4 regions of the Pseudomonas soli genome follow, and region 4 is predicted to be linked to each of the others. Evidence: riboswitches for the same ligand, from Rfam matches in the RefSeq annotation. Region 4 holds a riboswitch; each other region holds the start of a gene.
The links. A riboswitch is a leader RNA that binds a small molecule or an ion and turns the genes downstream of it on or off. The one in region 4 is predicted to bind cobalamin.

Region 1 (2,196 bases), 380 kb from region 4:
GATGACCAGCGACAGGCGCTCGGTCAGTTGCGTGCGGTTTTCGGCGAACAGCGAGAAGGTGCTGGTTTTCGACAGCGTCTGCGGGCGCGTCGGATCGGCACTGTGGAACCCGCCGGGCGCCGGCCGCCAAGGGTCGAGCGGGTCGGTGTAGCCATCTTCGTAGGGCGAGTTGCTGTCGATGTTGAAGCGGATCTTGTTGTACTCGGCGCCCACCACGGTCCTGCTGGCCAGGCCGAACAGCGAGTGATCAAAGGTGAAGCTCTGGCGGTCGCCGATCTGCTCCTGGTTGTGCTTGATCTCCAGGAAACTGCCGCGCTGGATCACACCGGCATCCCAGGCGTATTCCTCGGCATTGCGCCAGTGGCGACGGCTCTTGATGTAGTACAGCTGGTTGCTGGCGCTGATGCTGTCGCTGATGGTCCAGTCGCTGGTCAGCCGTGTCCACTCATCGTGGTAGCGCTGCTGGTCATTGCTGACGTTGTAGTTCTTGTTGCGCACGCTGCTGCGCAGATGGCCGTCGATCAGCGGCGTGCCGTAGTAGTTGGCAGGTTGTGCGTCGCCGCGATCGTGGGACAGGGTGAAACTCAGGTCGTCACTGGCATCGAAGCGCAGCGCGCCGGAAAACGCCAGGCTGCGCGAAGCGGTGCGGTCGACCCAGCCGTTGCCCGCCTGCTGGTTCAGGGTGGCGCGGTAGCTCAGGCGCTCGCTCAGGCTGCCGCCGCTGTCCAGCCCCAGTTGCTGGCGGTCCCAGGAGCCATAGCCCAGGCGCAGGTGGTTGCGGATATCACTGCTGAAGGGCTTTTTTGGAATCACGTTGACCGTTGCCCCGGTGGCGCCTTCGCCATACAGCACCGAGGCAGGCCCACGGATCACATCGATACGCTCGACCATCCAGGGATCGACCGGTTAGGTGAGGGTGCCGGCGCCGGCGTACAGGCGCGACCCGTCGAACAGGGTCATCACCGAACTCTGGCCCGTGAAGCCGCGCGCCGACAAGCCGGTGCCGCCATCGCCAGGGGTACCGATGAAAGTGATGCCCGGCGAGCGGGTCACGGCATCCTGCACCGTGGTGTTGTTGCGCTGCTGGATTTGCGCGGCGGTGATGCTGCTAGTGCTCGCCGGGGTTTCCAGGGCACTGAGGTTCAGGCGTGAACCGGCCTGGGTGGGGGTGGCCAGGTCGACGGTCTGCGGGTCGCGGCTGTCGGTGATCGCCGTGGAGGGCAGGGTGAGCGCAGGGCTGGGCTGCTCGTCGGCCAGCGCCGGCAGGGACACGGCCAGGCAGGCCGCCAGGGTGTGAAGCTTGTTGATACGGGACATGTCGTTCCACTGCTGCAGGAAAGAATGGATCCCGGTGGAAAACACGCAACGGCGAAGCGCGCGCAGGCGCGCACGCGAATACCGGCCTGCGCCCGCCCACCGCGGGTTGCCAAGTGAAGCCTCAGGCCGGTCTCCGGGCTTGCGAGGGTCGTGAAGCCTTCACCTTCCCATGCGTGTGCACAGTGGTCTGTCGAAGGGTTCGCTCGCTTACCGTTGCGGGGGCAGCGCCGGACTTGTCGTGGTATCGACTCACCGGCTTCCCGTTTCACCCTGCGCGCGGCGGCGCAGGGCACCTGAAACTGGCGCGCATCTGACCACTGAACGAGCAGGGAGTCAATCGTCTGGAGGGGCGGGCTGAGTGAGGTTGAATGGCGGTTCAGAGCGGTTGCCGTCAGGTAGGCGTTGTCTGCGGGCAGGCCGCGTGGATTGGCGCAGGTCGCGCAGGGAGCTACCATCGGCAGCCAGCCTCCTTATCCAACACCAACAAGCCAAGGACGCGTATGACCGAGCAAGCCCTGTCCCTGCAACAACTCGCCGCCCCCGAAGGCATCTGCTACGGCTGCGGCTGTTCCCACCCCAGCGGCCTGCATGTGCAGAGCCACTGGGACGCCGACGGCATCCACCTGTCGTGCCGACATACCCCCGATCCGACCTTCACCGGCTGGCCCGGCCTGGTTTATGGTGGCCTGCTGGCCATGCTGGTCGACTGCCATTCCAACTGGACCGCCATGGCCTGTCACTACCGTGCCGAAGGCCGCGAACCGGGCAGCCTGCCGCGTATCGACTGCGTCACTGGCCAGCTTGGCCTCACCTACCTCAAGCCCACGCCCATGGGCGTCGAGCTGCTGCTCAAGGCCCGGGTCGAGGGTGAGCTGGGGC
Region 2 (2,196 bases), 860 kb from region 4:
CAGCCCACGGTAGGCCATTCTTCGCTGGACTCGACCACGTTGCGCACGCCGAGGGTCTGCAGCATGTAGTCGGCCACGCCCTGGCGGCCGGCGACATAGGGGTCGGTCTTGAGGTCGGCGCTGGAAAACCAGAACAGCGCGCTGGTGTGCGCCAGGTCCTGGCCGGCCAGGCGCTGCCTGGCCTGTTCCAGCTGGCCCTGAAGCTCGGCATTCAGGCGCGCGCCACGCTCCTGCACGTCGAAGATCTCGGCCAGCTGGCTGACGCTCTTGTAGATGCTCTGCACCTTGAACGGCTGCAGGCGGGTGCCGTCGGCGCCCACCAGGTTGTCCTTGCCCTCGCAGTCCGAGGGCAGCAGGTAGGTGGGGATGCCCAGCTCCTGGAACTGCTCGCGGGTGCCGACCGCGCCCTGGGCGCCGATCATCCATTCGAACTGCGCCGTCACCAGTTGCGGACGTTTGCCGACCACCGCCTCGAAGCTCGGTTCGTTGTCGGCCAGGCGCGGGACCTTGTCGTTCTGCGCCTTGAATTCCGGCAGCACGTTGTTGAACCACAGCGAGGTGCCGGCCAGCCGCTCACCCAGGCCCAGGGCATAGAGCAGCTCGGTGCCGGCCTGGCCGACGGTCACCGCCCGTTGCGGGGCCTGTGTGAAGGTCTGCGGCAAGCCGCAGTTGTCGACGGTCAGCGGGTATTGGGTGGCGCTGGCATGGGCCAGGCATGACAGGGACAGGCCGGCGAGGAGGGCGGCGAGGCGGTACGGCATGGTGGGGCGATCTCCTGGGTGGTGCACGGAATGGCCCACGGACAGGCATCGCCGGGTAGCCGTGCGCAAGCACGCGGCCAGGGGCGGATGACCATCCCGGACACCCCGCCGGTTGGTGAATGCGTGCCGGCAGGTCTCCTGACTGGTGCGTCCAGGCCGGCGCCAGCCTTCCCGGGTCGGCAGACCCAGTGGCATCGATGGCGCAGGCTCGGCACCTACAGTTGCGGGGGCAGTTCCCTTTGGATCGCCAGTGGCGAGCCCGGGATTCCCTTTTGATTCCGTGTGGAAACCGGCGGGCGGCATGGTAGACCATCGGGCTGTCGGGTGAAAACGCTTTTACAGGTACTTGAGCCAGGCGATATCGCGCCGGCGCGCTTTCAGCCGGGCGAACCAGCGCACCGGCAGGTACAGCGCAAGTGGCAGCAGCACGGCGGTCAGCCATACCGCGCCCATGCCATCGAAACCGAAATAGCCGCCCTGGTTCAGGCCAAACAGCGCCACGCACGCCACATACAGCAGCTTGAGCACATACAGGTGCAGCAGGTAGAAGAACATTGGCGCTGCGCCAAACACCGCAAGCGGGCCGATCCAGCGGGCGTCGCCGGCACGCTCGAAGCCGCGCAGCAGGAGCAGGCCGACGCCTAGGGTCAGGGCCAGGAACAGCAACGATGGTGGATACTTGGTGATATTGAAGAAGCTCATCAGCGTCTGCCCTACGCTGGCGTAGAGGCTCCAGGGGGCTTCGCCGTAGCCATTGAGCAGGCGCAGCGCACCGAACCCCAGCAGCAACGCCACGCCGGCCCATAGCAGGCGCTGCTGGCGCTTGCCGGCGTCGCTGCCCCGGGAAAACCACGGCCCGAGCCCATAACCCAGGGCGATCACGCCGATCCACGGTAACAGCGGGTAGGACGTGCGCAGGCGCAGATGTTCGCCCACCTCCAGCCAACTGCGTTCATGCAGGATCGCCCATGGCACATGCAGCGCCGATTCCGGCCCGAAGTGCAGGCCATCGAGCAGGTTGTGACCGGCGACGATCAGCGCGCCGAGGGCGAGCAGCGCCGGGCGCGGCAGCCACACCAGCAGCGACAGGGCGAGCATGCTCAGGCCGATGGCCCAGATCACCTGCAGGTAGATCACGCTCGGTGGCAATTGGAAGGTCCAGGCGAAGTTGACCAGGGTGAATTCCAGCACTACCAGGAACAGACCGCGCTTGAACAGGAACACCGAGACATCGCCACGGCCCTGGTGCTTCTCGCCATACAACCAGGCCGATAGCCCGGTAAGCAGCACGAACACCGGCGCGCACAGGTGCGCCAGGGTGCGGCTGGCGAACAGGCTGGGTTCGGTGGCGTCGATGTTCATCGGGTCACTGACCTGGCGGTGCAGGAAGAACGTTTCGCGCACGTGGTCCAGCAGCATGAACAGGATCACCAGG
Region 3 (2,196 bases), 1.1 Mb from region 4:
TGCTACCCCCTGAACATCTGGCGCAGAATCCCTGACTGCTGTTCGCTAGATAAGGACGCGGACAGCGTCTGGTTGTTCATTGGCCTGTGCCAGGGGCATCAAGCTTGCTTGAGCAGTAATGCCACGCCGGGATAGTACTGGCCCAATTCGTTGTGCAGTTTGCGGTAGCCATAGGGGAAGTACCAGGCGATCGCGCAAGCGGTGTGTTTCTGCAGGTCATCTACCAGGTCCTGGAGTTCCTCGGGGCTGGCATGCTGGCCGGCCTTCCACGGAGTGACGAACAGCGCCCCGGCCTTGAATTGGCTGGCGTAGGCGATCGTCTTGGCGTGGTTGGCGGTTTCCTGCAAGGCCGGGCCCATGTCGAGACGGGCCATGCGCGGCCAACGTTGGCTGGTGTGCAGGTGGATCGACTCTTCGGCGCTGTTGATACTCAGGTCGCCGCGGGCCTCACGCTCGCCTTCGTCACGCTGTTTCTTGCTCGTGTACTGCTGCAGCGCCGTCAGCTCGGCCTGCCAGGCGGCCGCTGCGAGCAGTCCGGTGTTGGCGGCGGCGCCATGCCAATAGGGGGCTTCGTTGTCGCCCTGGAACTGGTTGAAGCGGTCGATGCAGTCGACCCAGCGTTCCAGGGCCGGGCGCAGGAATTCCAGGCGCGGGTTATTGATGATCAGGCCTTGCATGCTGCGCTCCTTGTCATTGTGATTGAGGCCAGCCGAAATGGTGGCTAAGTGATATCACCGCTTTGAGTGTGGCACAAGCTGGCGGATCGGCCATTGACCCAGGCCAGAACGGTCTTCGTTCGATTGACGCTCCCGGTGCAACCCTCTAACCTTCGCGGCGTGTTTCAGGTGCCCGGCGAACTGCGGTTCGGCAGGGTGAAACTGGGAAGCCGGTGAGCGCCAGCAGGCGCGAGTCCGGCGCTGCCCCCGCAACGGTAGGTGAGTAAAAGACGGCGCATGGCCACTGGGTAAAGGTATCCGGGAAGGCGCGTCGTCCGGGCATGTCCCGCTCGCGAGCCCGGAGACCGGCCTGTCACTGCCAACGGCATCACGGAGGGTGATGTGCGGTGCGATGTGGCCTGGGGCCACGGCCCCTGCGCGTTCTCCGTCTGCCCGCCTTTTCCCTGTCGCCAACCGGCGACAGCCTGCGGAGACCCCTGATGAGCGAATCCACCGAACGCGACGAACGTCACCTGGCGCGCATGCTGCGCAAGAAGGCGATCATCGACGAGCGCATCGCCAATTCCCCCAACGAGTGCGGCCTGCTGCTGGTACTGACCGGCAATGGCAAGGGCAAGAGCAGTTCGGCCTTCGGCATGCTCGCCCGCGCCCTGGGCCATGGCATGCAATGCGGTGTGGTGCAGTTCATCAAGGGCCGCAACAGCACCGGCGAAGAGCTGTTCTTCCGCCGCTTCCCCGAGCAAGTGCGCTATCACGTGATGGGCGAGGGCTTCACTTGGGAGACCCAGGACCGCCAGCGCGACATCGCGGCCGCCGAAGCGGCCTGGGCGGTATCGCGCCAGTTGCTGCAGGATCCGTCGATCCAGTTCGTGGTGCTCGATGAGCTGAACATCGCCCTCAAGCATGGCTACCTCGACCTCGACCAGGTGCTGTCGGACATCCAGGCCCGCCCACCGATGCAGCATGTGATCGTCACCGGCCGTGCGGCCAAGCCCGAAATGATCGAACTGGCCGATACCGTCACCGAGATGGGCATGCTCAAGCACGCCTTCCAGGCCGGTATCCGCGCACAAAAGGGCGTCGAGCTGTGAGTGACTCGCGCCAATGCCCCGCCGTACTGATCGCGGCCCCGGCCTCGGGCCAAGGCAAGACCACGGTCACCGCCGCCCTGGCCCGCCTGCACCGCAACCTCGGGCGCAAGGTGCGGGTGTTCAAGTGCGGGCCTGACTTTCTCGACCCGATGATCCTCGAGCGTGCCAGTGGCGCGCCGGTCTACCAGCTGGACCTGTGGATGATCGGTGCCGAGGAGAGTCGTCGCCTGCTGTGGGAAGCGGCGGGGGAAGCCGACCTGATCCTGATCGAAGGCGTGATGGGGCTGTTCGACGGCACGCCGTCGAGCGCCGACCTGGCCCGCCATTTTGGCGTACCGGTGCTGGCGGTGATCGATGGCACGGCCATGGCCCAGACCTTCGGCGCCCTGGCCCTGGGCCTGGCACGTTACCAGCCCGACCTGCCGTTC
Region 4 (2,196 bases):
TGCACCGCCTCGATGTGCGAGAAACCGGCGAAGTACACCAGGCACAGGCCCAGCAGGGTGGCGCCGACCGCGACGATCAGGCGCTGGCTGAGGCTGATGGGGGTGGCGATACTGGATTTGGCGTGGGTGATGGGCATGACGCGTCCTCTGCTGCTTTTGTTGTGGCAACGGGCAGGCGCGACGCCCCCAGGCACGGTTGGCCCAGGTGATACGACAGCGCCCGCCCACCGCGGGGTGTTCTGCAAGCATGTCAGGCCGGTCTCCGGGCTGGCGAGGTGGAGTGGGGCTCCATTGGTCAAGCATCACCTTCCCATGCCATGCGGGGGCACAGTGGTCTGGATGCTTCTCTCGCTTACCGTTGCGGGGGCAGCACCGGCCTTGTCGTCCCTCTTCAAAGGGCGCGCGACGCACCGGTTTCCCGTTTCACCCCCGTTGGGGGCACCTGAACGCAATGCGTTAGCAAATCACGGGGCCGGGCCTGCGTCAATCGCTGTGGCGGTTGACCGTCAGGCAGGCACTGCGTAGCCTTGCCGGTTCGAGGTTCCCGGGCGTTGGCCCGGGCTAAGACGGGAACGCGGTACAAGCCGCGGCTGCCCCCGCAACTGTAGGCACTGATGAAGGATCGGCATAGCCACTGCGCACGCGCGGGAAGGCGCCATCCCACTGGCTGAGAAGGCCGGCGGTGCAAGCCAGGAGACCTGCCTCGCAACGTTTTCGACTTTCAACCGGGCGGGGTGATCCGGTGGCGAACCAGCCAGGGCGACTCGACCCGGGGCTGTCGTCCTGCATGCCCGCGCCACTGCTGCCAAGGGCATTGCGACATGAAAACACTGGCCAAGCTTCCCGTCACCATCGTCACCGGCTTCCTCGGCTCGGGCAAGACCACCTTGCTGCGCCATATGCTCGACAACGCCCAGGGCCGCCGGATCGCGGTGATCGTCAACGAGTTCGGCGAACTGGGTATCGATGGCGAGATCCTGAAGCAGTGCAGCATCGGTTGCTCAGAGGAAGAAGCCAACGGCCGTGTCTACGAGCTGGCCAACGGCTGCCTGTGCTGCACCGTGCAGGAAGAGTTCTTCCCGGTGATGCGCGAGCTGGTAGCGCGCCGCGGCGACCTCGACCATATCCTTATCGAAACCAGCGGCCTGGCCCTGCCCAAACCCTTGGTGCAGGCCTTCCAGTGGCCAGAGATCCGCAACGCCTGCACGGTCGATGCGGTGATCACTGTGGTCGACAGCCCGGCCGTGGCGGCCGGTACTTTCGCCGCCTATCCAGACCAGGTCGACGCCCAACGAAAGCTCGACCCTAACCTGGACCACGAATCGCCGCTGCATGAACTGTTCGCCGATCAGCTGGCCAGCGCCGACCTGGTGGTGTTGAACAAGGCCGACCTGATCGATGCCGACGGCCTGGCCAAGGTCCGTGCCGAAGTGGCCGAGGAACTGCCGCCGGCGGTCAAGGTGATCGAGGCAAGCAGTGGTCGCCTGCCGCTGGAAGTGTTGCTGGGCGTGGGCGCCGAGTCCGAGGTACATATCGACGGCCGCCGCACCCACCACGACAGCCACCACGACGGCGACGATCACGACGACCATGACCACGACGCCTTCGACTCTATCTCCATCGACTTGCCCGAGGCTGACGAAAGCCTGTTGCTCGACGCCTTGACACAACTGGTCACCGAGTTCGGCATCTTGCGCGCCAAGGGCTTCGCCGCCATTCCCGGCAAGCCGATGCGTCTGCTGATCCAGGGCGTGGGCACCCGTTTCGACAAGCATTTCGACCGCGCCTGGCGCAGCGAGGAAGCACGGATCACCCGCCTGGTGCTGATCGGCCAGGACCTGGATGCTGCACGCCTGCAAGCGCGTCTGCGCCAGGCCCTGGGCGCCTGACCCATGCACCTGCTGCGGACCCAGCCGGGCGGTTTTGTGCCGGACGACAGCATCGCCGACCTCGGCCAGACCCCTGCCGAACTGGTGATCCTCTGCAGCGGTGATTCGCACCTGGCGCTGCTCGCCGAAACCGCCGAGCAGTTGCCGGCGGATTTCCCCAGCGTGCGCCTGGCTAACCCGATGCAGGTGCAGAACCACGCCTCGGTCGACCTGTATGTCGACCAGGTGCTGCGCCATGCCAAGGTGATCCTTGTGTCGCTGCATGGCGGCGTCGGTTACTGGCGCTACGGTGTCGAACAACTGGTGG

Region 1: another riboswitch for cobalamin. It lies ahead of LU688_RS17590 (TonB-dependent receptor); the one in region 4 lies ahead of cobW (cobalamin biosynthesis protein CobW).
Region 2: another riboswitch for cobalamin. It lies ahead of LU688_RS12015 (ABC transporter substrate-binding protein); the one in region 4 lies ahead of cobW (cobalamin biosynthesis protein CobW).
Region 3: another riboswitch for cobalamin. It lies ahead of cobO (cob(I)yrinic acid a,c-diamide adenosyltransferase); the one in region 4 lies ahead of cobW (cobalamin biosynthesis protein CobW).

What each region holds. Positions count from the first base shown of each region.
Region 1 covers NZ_CP128543.1:3,800,857-3,803,052, reverse strand. The annotation lists partial or broken gene LU688_RS17590 (TonB-dependent receptor) at 1-1,317, opposite strand, end outside; cobalamin riboswitch at 1,425-1,629, opposite strand; gene LU688_RS17585 (PaaI family thioesterase) at 1,818-2,196, shown strand, end outside.
Region 2 covers NZ_CP128543.1:2,566,946-2,569,141, forward strand. The annotation lists gene LU688_RS12015 (ABC transporter substrate-binding protein) at 1-761, opposite strand, end outside; cobalamin riboswitch at 873-1,070, opposite strand; gene LU688_RS12020 (acetyltransferase domain-containing protein) at 1,098-2,196, opposite strand, start outside.
Region 3 covers NZ_CP128543.1:4,546,747-4,548,942, reverse strand. The annotation lists gene LU688_RS21010 (C40 family peptidase) at 1-35, shown strand, start outside; gene LU688_RS21005 (hypothetical protein) at 99-677, opposite strand; cobalamin riboswitch at 827-1,044, shown strand; gene cobO (cob(I)yrinic acid a,c-diamide adenosyltransferase) at 1,157-1,768, shown strand; gene LU688_RS20995 (cobyrinic acid a,c-diamide synthase CobB) at 1,765-2,196, shown strand, end outside.
Region 4 covers NZ_CP128543.1:3,422,672-3,424,867, reverse strand. The annotation lists gene LU688_RS15775 (CbtB domain-containing protein) at 1-137, opposite strand, end outside; cobalamin riboswitch at 237-460, opposite strand; cobalamin riboswitch at 522-720, shown strand; gene cobW (cobalamin biosynthesis protein CobW) at 822-1,889, shown strand; gene cobN (cobaltochelatase subunit CobN) at 1,893-2,196, shown strand, end outside.